3 regions of the Aeromonas allosaccharophila genome follow, and region 1 is predicted to be linked to each of the others. Evidence: predicted binding sites of a transcription regulator. Region 1 holds the regulator's gene; each other region holds the start of a gene.
The links. Region 1 encodes sigma-54, which starts transcription at its own class of promoters, with help from an activator protein. Its sites were predicted from a motif close to TGGCACNGTTTTNGCTT; they were not measured.

Region 1 (3,277 bases):
AGGAATAGGATCGGCAAAGGTCATCAGGATCGCGGTTGGCGGGAATTCATCGTCAATACGACCGTGGGGGATCGCAATACCGGCACCGATCCCGGTACTGCCCATTTTTTCGCGGGCCAGCAAACATTCGAACAGCGCCTGACGGGAAGTGCCAAGGCGTTCGGCGGCCAGCTCGCTGATGATTTCGAGGGCGCGTTTCTTGCTGGTACAAGGGACTGCACTCTTGGTGCAGTCCCGACTCAGTATGTGTTCAAGTTGCATAGTTATTTTTTGTTTAACTTATCTTTGTGCTTGATGATCTGCCTGTCCAGCTTGTCGAGCAAGGTGTCTATCGCAGCATACATATCGGCATGTTCAGAGTTGGCAAACACTTCGCCACCGCTGACGTGCAATTTGGCTTCCGCTATCTGGTTCAGTTTTTCCACGCTAAGCACCACATGAACATTGTTGATGTGGTCGAAGTGACGCTCGAGTTTGGCAAATTTGTTGTTCACATAATCACGCAGAGCTTCGGTGATCTCGACATGGTGTCCGGTCAGGTTAATTTGCATAACATCATCCTTTTGTTTTGCCTAAACCAGGCGTTTGCGCTGATTGGAAGGTGGGATAAACAAGGATTCGCGATACTTAGCGATCGTGCGTCTCGCCACCATAATACCCTGTTCGGCCAGCAAATCCGCGATCTTGCTATCACTTAACGGCTTGGCAGGATTCTCTGCCGTCACCAGCTTCTTGATGAGCGCGCGAATTGCGGTCGATGAGCACTCTCCTCCTCCTTCGGTGTTCACATGGCTGGAGAAAAAAAACTTCAATTCGAAGATACCACGGGGGGTATGCATGTACTTCTGGGTCGTCACCCGGGAGATGGTCGACTCATGCATCTCCACCGCTTCGGCGATGTCGTTGAGCACCATCGGCTTCATCGCCTCTTCACCATACTCGAAAAAGCCCTGCTGCTGCTCGACAATGCAACTGGCCACCTTCAGCAGGGTGTCATTGCGACTCTCCAGGCTCTTGATGAACCACTTGGCTTCCTGCAAATGGGAGCGGATAAACTGGGTATCGGTGCTGCTGCGGGCGTTGCGGGCCATGGCGGCATAGGTCTCGTTGACCCTGATGCGGGGAGCGGAATCGGGATTGAGCTCGACCACCCACTTGTTGCCCTTCTTGACCACGGAAACATCGGGGATCACGTACTGGGAGTCGCTCTGGATGATGCCGTTACCGGGGCGCGGCTCCAGCAGCTGGATCAGATCCAGCACCTCCTTGAGGTCGCTCTCCTTGAGTTTGGTCTTGCGGGCGAGGGTACGATAATCGCGGTTGCCGAGCAGCTCCATGTGCTCGAGGATCACCTCCTTGGCCTCATTGAGCCAGGAGGTCTGCGGGTCATACTGCTCCAGCTGGATCAGCAGGCACTCCTGCACCGAACGGGCGGCAATGCCGACCGGGTCGAAATGCTGCACCCGCTTGAGCACCGCCTCGACCTCGTCGAGTTCGACCTCCAGCTCGTCGCTGCCCACCGCCTGTTGAATGTCTTCCAGCGCAACGGTCAGATAGCCGGATTCGTCGATAGCATCGATGATGGCGAGCGCAATGGCGGCATCCACGTCGCTGAACGGGGTGAGTCGCATCTGCCACAGCAGATAATCCTGCAGGTTTTCGGTAGTCTCCCCCTGATAGACGCTATCTTCCCCATCGTGGATGGGGCCGGCGCTCTGGGCGGTGCCGGCGGAGTAGACCTCATCCCAGGTCGTATCCACCGGCAACTCGTCCGGCATCTGCTCCTGAGCCATGGCATCGCTGGAGTCCATTTGACTGTCATCGACCGGCGCTTCCGGTGCGCTCTCCTGCTGCTCGCTCTCTTCCTGCTCCAGCAGAGGGTTGTTTTCGAGCGCTTGCTGAATTTCCTGCTGAAGTTCCAGGGTGGAGAGCTGGAGCAGACGAATCGCTTGTTGTAATTGCGGCGTCATGGTCAGGGACTGACCGAGACGCAACTGTAATGTCGGCTTCATCTACGTCGGGATATCCTTATGTTCAGCGAGGCAGGCGTCAAAGGAAATGAAGGCATGCCCCCTTACTATAGACTGAATTGATCGCCCAAATAGACGCGCTTGACCTGTTCATCGGCGAGGATGTCAGCCGGTGCACCTTCGGCAATCATCTTGCCGTGGCTGACGATATAGGCCTTCTCACATACGTCCAGAGTCTCTCTGACGTTGTGGTCGGTAATCAAGACGCCGAGGCCTCTATCTTTCAGATGCTGAATGATCTTCTTGATGTCTATCACAGAAATCGGGTCAACCCCTGCAAATGGCTCATCCAGCAGAATAAAACGCGGCTCGGCCGCCAGTGCGCGGGCGATCTCGACCCGGCGGCGCTCACCACCGGAGAGGCTCTGACCCAAGTTGTCACGAATGTGGGTGATGTTGAACTCTTCCAGCAGCTGCTGAACCTTGTCCTCACGCTCCTCGCGGCTCAACCCCTTGCGGGTCTGCATCACCCCCATCAGATTGTCGAACACCGACAGGCGACGGAAGATGGAGGCCTCCTGCGGCAGGTAACCGATACCGTTGCGAGCCCGCACATGCATGGGCTGCAGGCTGATGTCCTGATCGTCGATGGTGATGAGACCTGCATCGCGCTGCACCAGCCCGACGATCATGTAAAACGAGGTGGTCTTGCCGGCACCGTTGGGGCCGAGCAGGCCGACAATCTGGCCGGTGCCCACTTCCAGGCTGACGTCACTCACCACCATGCGGCGCTTGTAGCTCTTCTGCAGGCCCACTGCTTTTAACACTGCCATGGTTTATTTTCCCTGCTTCTGCTGATCGGCGGGCTTGTCGAAATTCTCTACCTGATCCGGCAGGAACACGGTCTTGACCCGCTGGTTCGGGCTCTTGCTCTCGGCAATCATCTTCTGTTTGACGATGTCGTAGCGGATCAGATCGCCATTGACCTGGCTATCCTCCTGCTTGAGCTGACCGTTACCGGTGATGGTCACCAGCCGGTTTTTCAGCTCGTAGCGGATGGTGTTGCCATGGGCGTTGACCGGCTTGCCGTTATCCAGGATCTGGAAGAAGGTGGCCGGTTTGCCGTAGGCGGTCATTACCTCGGCCCCTTTCTCGCCGGAACGGGTCACCACCACCTTGTCAGCCTTGATCTTGATGGTGCCCTGATTGATGGTCACATCCTCTTCGAAGGTGATGCGGTTGTCCTGCATCTCAGCCACCTGCTTGACGGCATCGACGTAGACCTTCTCGGCAAAGTCGGACTCTTT
Region 2 (3,277 bases), 880 kb from region 1:
CCGATCTTCGCCATGTCTCCCCACAACAAGACCCTGGCCTGGACCAACCTCTACCGTGGCGTTACCCCGGTGATGTTTGACGGTGACGAGACCAAGCCGGTCTACGAAGTGTGTCGCGACGCGCTGGACGTGCTCAAGGCCAAAGGCCTGCTGCAGAGCGGCGACATGGTGCTGCTGACTCACGGTGACAAGATGGAAACCGTGGGCAGTACCAACACCTGCAAGGTGATGATGGTCGAATAAGCGCTCCGGCCTGTGCGCTCATCAAAGCTGTTCGCCATTGGCGAGCAGCTTTTTTTATGGTTGCCGCACGGGTTTGTGTGCCAAGTGTGAGGTGAGGATGGACTCAATGATTGCCTCAATGGCGCGTCGTCCCGATAATGTGCAGATGATCCGCGCACGAAATGAATGACAAACCTGTTTATGTTGGCCATCACCCGAGCTCCGGGTGAGAGGGCGGCTAAACGGGTTACACGGAATGGGAGCAAGAAGATGAACAATCGCAACTGGTTGCTGGCCTTGTCACTGAGTCTGGCCTTCTCACCCTGTTATGCCGACTGGGCCAAGCTCAAGGCCGCCGCCTCCGATCTCGGGACGGCGGTGAGCGAGACCGGCAAGGAGGTGTGGCAGGATGTCAGCGATTTTTCCAAGAAGAGTTGGGCCTCCATCTCCGCCTGGGGTGAGGATGCTTTCAACACCGCCGGAGTCTGGACCGACAAGAGCATCGCGACCGGCAAGGAGTGGTTGAAGGTCGCCGACAAGAAGCTCGACGAGATGTTGAATCCCAAGACGGCGCAAGAGGCCCGGCTGGCCCTCAACACCATGGCAGATACCGCACTGGTGCGGCTGTTCAACGAGCAACCCTCTGCCAAGTTGCTGTTTGACAAGGCTTATGGCTATGCGGTGTTCGATTCGCGCAAGTTTTCCCTGATGCTGCATACCAATCAGGGCGCCGGGGTGGCGGTTAATCGCAAAAACGGCAAGCACACCTATATGAAGATGTTTGGCGCGGGACTTGCTGCCGGGATCGGCGGCAAGTTCTATCAGCAGGTGATCCTGTTCGAAGACAAGGCCAGATTCGATGCCTTCGTGGCTCAGGGGTGGGAGGCTACTTCCGAAGTGGGGGTGGTGGCTGGCAAGGAGAGTGCCGAGCTGACCGCCAAATACAACGGCGGCATGGCGATCTACCAGATTGGCGAAAAGGGCCTGTTGTTTGATGCCAATATCTCCGGCTCCAAATACTGGATCGACAAGGATCTGACCCAGTAATTGATCGTGCTTTGAGCGATCGCACGTTTTTCTTTATTCACAGTGAGTTGCTGTCTGTTTAAACGCGGCAACTTGCAGTAAAAAGAGGGCCACTGGCCCTCTTTTACGTGGGCGCCAGCAAGATTTATCAACAGAACAAGGAGAGTGGCATGGTACAAGCAACGGAACCGGGTGGGATGGAGATGAGCCCGAGTCGAGAGTGGGACAAGCAGAGTATCTATCTGCGTCTGCAGGATGGCATCCCCATGGTTTTTTGGGTCAAGGGGGCGCAGGTCTTTCCCCTCGAACCCGGCCCGGCAGGATCGGAATACCGGGGGCATTTTGGCTGGGGGCAGGCCGATGAGGCGACGATGGCCCTGGCGCAGGCGATTGTCGCCAGGCTGGTGGCGGAGGGATTGATCTCGCCCGAACGGGCAGTGAGCCGTGCGGGTTATCTTCACGATGAAGTGCTGGTCAAACTACCCGCCGGAGAACATTACGATCTGCATCTTAGCTATCTGAGGCTGTTATTTGGTGAGGATGGCGTACCGCGTCCGTGAGTGATGCGGGCCCCTCATCAGTGCTCTGCGAATACCCCATTCCCCTGGCTTGAGAGTATTTTTCCTGATTGGCACTTTTATTGCTTTAAGCCAGTCAGCGTCAATGAATTGTCTGGGGATGGAAAATGGAAATAAGTGCAAGCAGCCTGATGCAAGAGATGCAGGCGCTCAAGATTGAAGCAGGCGCAACGCCGCTGGCACAGCCCGGTCGCCCGGTGACATCCGACTTTGGTCAGCTGCTGCAACAGGCGCTGGGCAACGTCAACGAGCTGCAAGGCGCCGCTAATGATCTGCGCACCCGTTTCGACATGGGCGACAAGTCGGTTGATCTGGCCGAGGTCATGATCGCCGGCCAAAAATCTTCCATCGCCTTTGAAGCCACGGTACAGGTGCGCAACAAGATGGTCGATGCCTACAAGACCATCATGAACATGCCGGTATAAGTGCTTACTGAACATCATGAACATGTCAGCAATAAGGACATAAATCGTGGCTACTGACCAAAACGGCGATCTGCTGATAAACGATGAGGGCACCGCCGCCCTCGATGAAAATGAGCAGAAGAGTTCGGCGCTGGGATTCCTGTCCAATACCGATGTACTGCGACAAATCACCCTGATCCTGGGGCTTGCCATCTGTCTGGCCATCGCGGTGTTTATCCTGCTGTGGGGCAAGGAGCCGGACATGCGTCCCCTCGGCACCTACACCACCCAGGAGCTGGTCAAGACCCTCGACTTCCTCGATCAGCAGAAGATCCCCTATGAGGTGGATGGCAAGAGCGTGCTGGTCAATGCCGAAAGCTACCCCACTATCCAGCTGGCCCTGACCCGTGCCGGTCTTGCCAATGCGGCCGATACCAGCATCGATGGTGAAGATATCCTGCTGAAAGATTCCAGTTTCGGGGTCAGCCAGCGGATGGAGGGCGAGCGCCTCAAGTTGAGCCGCGAGCGCCAGCTGGCGAGCGCCATCGAGCAGTTCCAGAATGTGGCCAAGGCTCAGGTGCTGCTGGCCATCCCCAAAGACAACGTCTTCGCCCGCAACGAACGCAAACCCAGTGCCACCGTGGTGCTCAACCTGAAAGGGGCGGCGCTGGGGCAGGGGGAGGTGGACTCCATCGTCGATATGGTGGCCTCTGCCGTTCATGGCCTCGAACCGACCCGGGTGACCGTGACCGACCAGAACGGTCGCCTGCTCAACTCCGGCTCGCAAGACCCGGTCTCTGCCCAGACTCGCAAAGAGTTTGCCATGCAGCAGAAGCAGGAGCTGGAGTACAAACAAAAAATTGACGCCATCCTGATCCCGGTGCTGGGTGCCGACAACTATACGGCGGAAGTGGATCTCTCCCTCGACTTCTCCCAGCAGGAGCAGACTCGCAAGACTTACAACCCCGACCTGCCGGCGGTGCGCTCCGAAATGACCATGGAAGAGAACAGTGCCAATGGCAGCAGCGGTGGCGTACCCGGCGCCCT
Region 3 (3,277 bases), 2.0 Mb from region 1:
GCCGTCCACGGCGGAGAGCACCTTGGAGTTCATCTCGTAGACCCGTTGAGCCTGAATGAGGTTCACCAACTCTTCGGTCACGTTAACGTTGGAGGTCTCCAGCATCCCCTGCTTGATCACCCCCAGTCCATCGGCACCGGCAGTTCCCTGCGCGGCAGCACCGCTGGACTGGGTCTCGACGAACATGTTCTCCCCCATCGGCTGCAAGCCGCTGGCGTTGACGAAGTCGGAGATGTTGATCTGACCGACCACCTGAGACGCGCCATCGCCCTTGAGCTGCACCGAGACCTGACCATCTTCACCCACCGTAACGCTCTGGGCGTTTTCCGGGATCTGGATTTCCGGTTGCAGCGGATAGCCATTACCCGGCGTCACTATGGTCCCTTCATCGTTGAGGGTGAACTGACCGTTACGGGTATAGGCCGCACTGCCATCCGGCAGCTGAATTTCAAAGTAACCACGGCCACTGATCATCAAATCCAGCGAGTTGTCGGTGGTTTGCACGTTGCCCTGGCTGTGGTTTTTCTGGGTCGCGACCACCTTGGCCCCCGCACCCAGCATCAAGCCGGAGGGGAGCTCGGTATCGGCAGAGGAGCGGCCACCTGGCTGGTTGATGTTTTGATAAAGCAGATCTTCAAAGATGGCCCGTGACTTTTTGAAGCCCACGGTGCTGGCGTTCGCCAGGTTGTTCGAGGTGACCGAAATATTGGTCTGCTGTGCATCCAACCCGGTCTTGCTGATCCAGAGTGCGGGATTCATAGGTAACTCCTTGATTAGCTGATTCGCAGCAGTTGGGTTTGAGCTTCATCATTATCTTCGGCCGTCTTCATTATTTTGACCTGGGTTTCGAACTGACGTTGCAGCCGGATCAGGTTGGTCATCTCATCCACCACATTGACGTTGCTCCCCTCAAGGGAGCCGGCAATCAGGCCGACATTGGCCGAGGCGGCTTCATTCTGGCCATCCTTGCGGCGAAACAGACCATCTTGTCCCTTCTCCACCGCATCGGCGGCCGGGTTGACCAGCTTGATCCGCTGGAAATCTTCCGGCAAGTTGGCGGCAGCCCCTTCCGGTCGACCGCTAATGGTGCCATCCCGATTGATCTCGAGTTTCTCCATCGGCATAGGCAGCACGATAGGCTGACCACCGTCGTCCACCACATTCAGGCCGGTCGAGGTTTGCAAGTTGCCGGTCGCATTGACCTGTAAATTCCCCATGCGGGTATAGGCTTCACCGCCCTTGGGATCCTGCACGGCAATCCAGCCCGGACCATCCACCGCCACGTCCAGATCCCGTCCGGTGGTCATCAGCATGCCATGCTGCAGGTTCTGACCCGGACGCTCAGCCATGGCAAACACCCGGCTTGGCAAGCCCTCACCGAACGCCTGCATGCTCCTGGCTTGCTCGAAATCGGACTTGAAACCGGTGGTATTGGCATTGGCGAGGTTATTGCCCCGAACAGCCAGGCTGTTCATGGTCTCTTTGGCCCCGGACATGGCGATATAAAGCAGGTGATCCATGGAATTCTCCGTCAAACAGATGACTCTGACAGGAGAAATGCAATTAGAGTGCCAATAGCAAAGATAGCGGGGAGTAAGAAGCGCGAGGAGGCGACAGAAACAGAGAGGGGGCCAGGCCCCCTCTCATCTTCATGCATTGTGTAATTAACGGATCTGCAGGATAGTCTGCTGCAGCGAACTGTTGACCTCCAGCGAACGGGAGTTGGCCTGGAAGTTACGCTGGGCAGTGATCAGATCAACCAGTTCGGACGTCAAATCCACGTTGGACTGCTCCAGCGCCGATGACTTGATGGTGCCAAACGTGCCCGAGTTGGGTGTCCCCGGCAAAGCATCGCCAGAGAGCAGGGATTGTCGCCAAGAGGTATCACCAACCTGAGTCAATCCTTGCGAGTTGGCAAACTTGGCCATGGCGACCATCGCTACCTTGATGGTGGTGGCGTTGCTGTAAGTTGCAGACACAATACCATCTGGCGTGATCTCGACCTTGGTCAAACGGCCGACGGTGGAACCATCCTGTGACAACTTGTTGACTTCAAACGGTGAGGCATACTGGGTCACAGTTCCAAGCTCAATCTCCACTTGCTGGGTACCATCAGCGCCGTTGGTAATAATACCAGCACCACCGGCCCCCAACTGCTCCGTCTTGATGGCCGCAGGTACCGTCGGGGTAATCATCTTGCCATCAGCACCAAACGTAATCTGTGCTCCCAATGGAGCCTGTGCAGCCGGGGGGGGCGCCGCCATTGTCGGAGCTGCACCACCAACGATATCGATGCTAGTATCTCCCTGATAGAGATACATACGCCAGGATGTTGGCGTAGTCGGTTTACCTGGGTTAAGTGGGTCTGCTTCTTTAACGAAGTACTGGGTGATGGTATGAGGTTCCCCGAGCGAGTCATACACCACAACCGATGTTGATGACGAGTAAGTTTTGGAGTCCTTGGGATCAAACGTTGAAGCCGGACCACCACCAAAACCGGATGGCAACGGATCAGCTTTGGATGGCAGATTAAAACTGGCTTCTATCTTACTGGTTTGAATAGGCTCACCAGCTTTGTCAGGGATCTGGATCGGCTTGGTCGCATTGATACTGACCGCTTTGGGCGTACCATCTACGTTAATTTCATACCCTTGCAGATAATGACCCTGATTGTTGACCATATAGCTGTTTTCATTGAGCTTGAAGGCACCGGCACGGGTGTAGGTGCGATCCAGGTTGGTCAGACCGTCAGAGGTCACAAAGAAGCCATTGCCCTGAATCGCCAGATCCAGTGCGTTATTGGTGAATTGCAGCGCCCCCTGATGGAACTGCTGGGCAACCGCGCCGGTTGCCACACCGTTACCGACCTGGGTCTTGGCATTGACAAAGATGGAGTTGGCGTAGACATCCGCAAACTCGGCACGGGACTCTTTAAAGCCCATGGTGTTAACGTTGGCAATGTTGTTGGCGGTGACGTTCAAGTCTTTTTGTGCCGCGTTGACACCGCTCAAGGCATTGTTAAATGACATATCCAGCTCCTTAGATCGATGCTGTCGACGTGGTTTTTGACGGTGTAACCGTCGGATTTGAATTGCTTCCTGAAATCTGCAGAATATCTTGCAAAAACGCGCTACCAAGGCCTCTCAAATTGAGGCGAGTAGGATTAGCAGCATTACCCAAGGCAACACTGTCCACCTTTGCATAGGCATATGCACCAATACTTTCAGACTTGCCATCGAGAGTGCCGCTGGCTTTAATGACATATTTTCCTGCGGCA

Region 2: a site for sigma-54 is predicted at 1,878-1,894, ahead of fliE (flagellar hook-basal body complex protein FliE). Genes of this name have one in related genera too.
Region 3: a site for sigma-54 is predicted at 1,558-1,574, ahead of flgF (flagellar basal-body rod protein FlgF). Genes of this name have one in related genera too.

The regions. Positions count from the first base shown of each region.
Region 1 covers NZ_CP065745.1:3,117,175-3,120,451, forward strand. The annotation lists gene ptsN (PTS IIA-like nitrogen regulatory protein PtsN) at 1-261, opposite strand, end outside; gene hpf (ribosome hibernation promoting factor) at 264-551, opposite strand; gene I6G90_RS14170 (RNA polymerase factor sigma-54) at 573-2,012, opposite strand; gene lptB (LPS export ABC transporter ATP-binding protein) at 2,078-2,803, opposite strand; gene lptA (lipopolysaccharide transport periplasmic protein LptA) at 2,807-3,277, opposite strand, start outside.
Region 2 covers NZ_CP065745.1:2,239,539-2,242,815, reverse strand. The annotation lists gene pyk (pyruvate kinase) at 1-243, shown strand, start outside; gene befA (beta cell expansion factor BefA) at 493-1,269, shown strand; gene I6G90_RS09970 (hypothetical protein) at 1,419-1,808, shown strand; gene fliE (flagellar hook-basal body complex protein FliE) at 1,934-2,251, shown strand; gene fliF (flagellar basal-body MS-ring/collar protein FliF) at 2,298-3,277, shown strand, end outside.
Region 3 covers NZ_CP065745.1:503,568-506,844, reverse strand. The annotation lists gene flgG (flagellar basal-body rod protein FlgG) at 1-759, opposite strand, end outside; gene flgF (flagellar basal-body rod protein FlgF) at 774-1,520, opposite strand; gene flgE (flagellar hook protein FlgE) at 1,665-3,029, opposite strand; gene I6G90_RS02280 (flagellar hook assembly protein FlgD) at 3,040-3,277, opposite strand, start outside.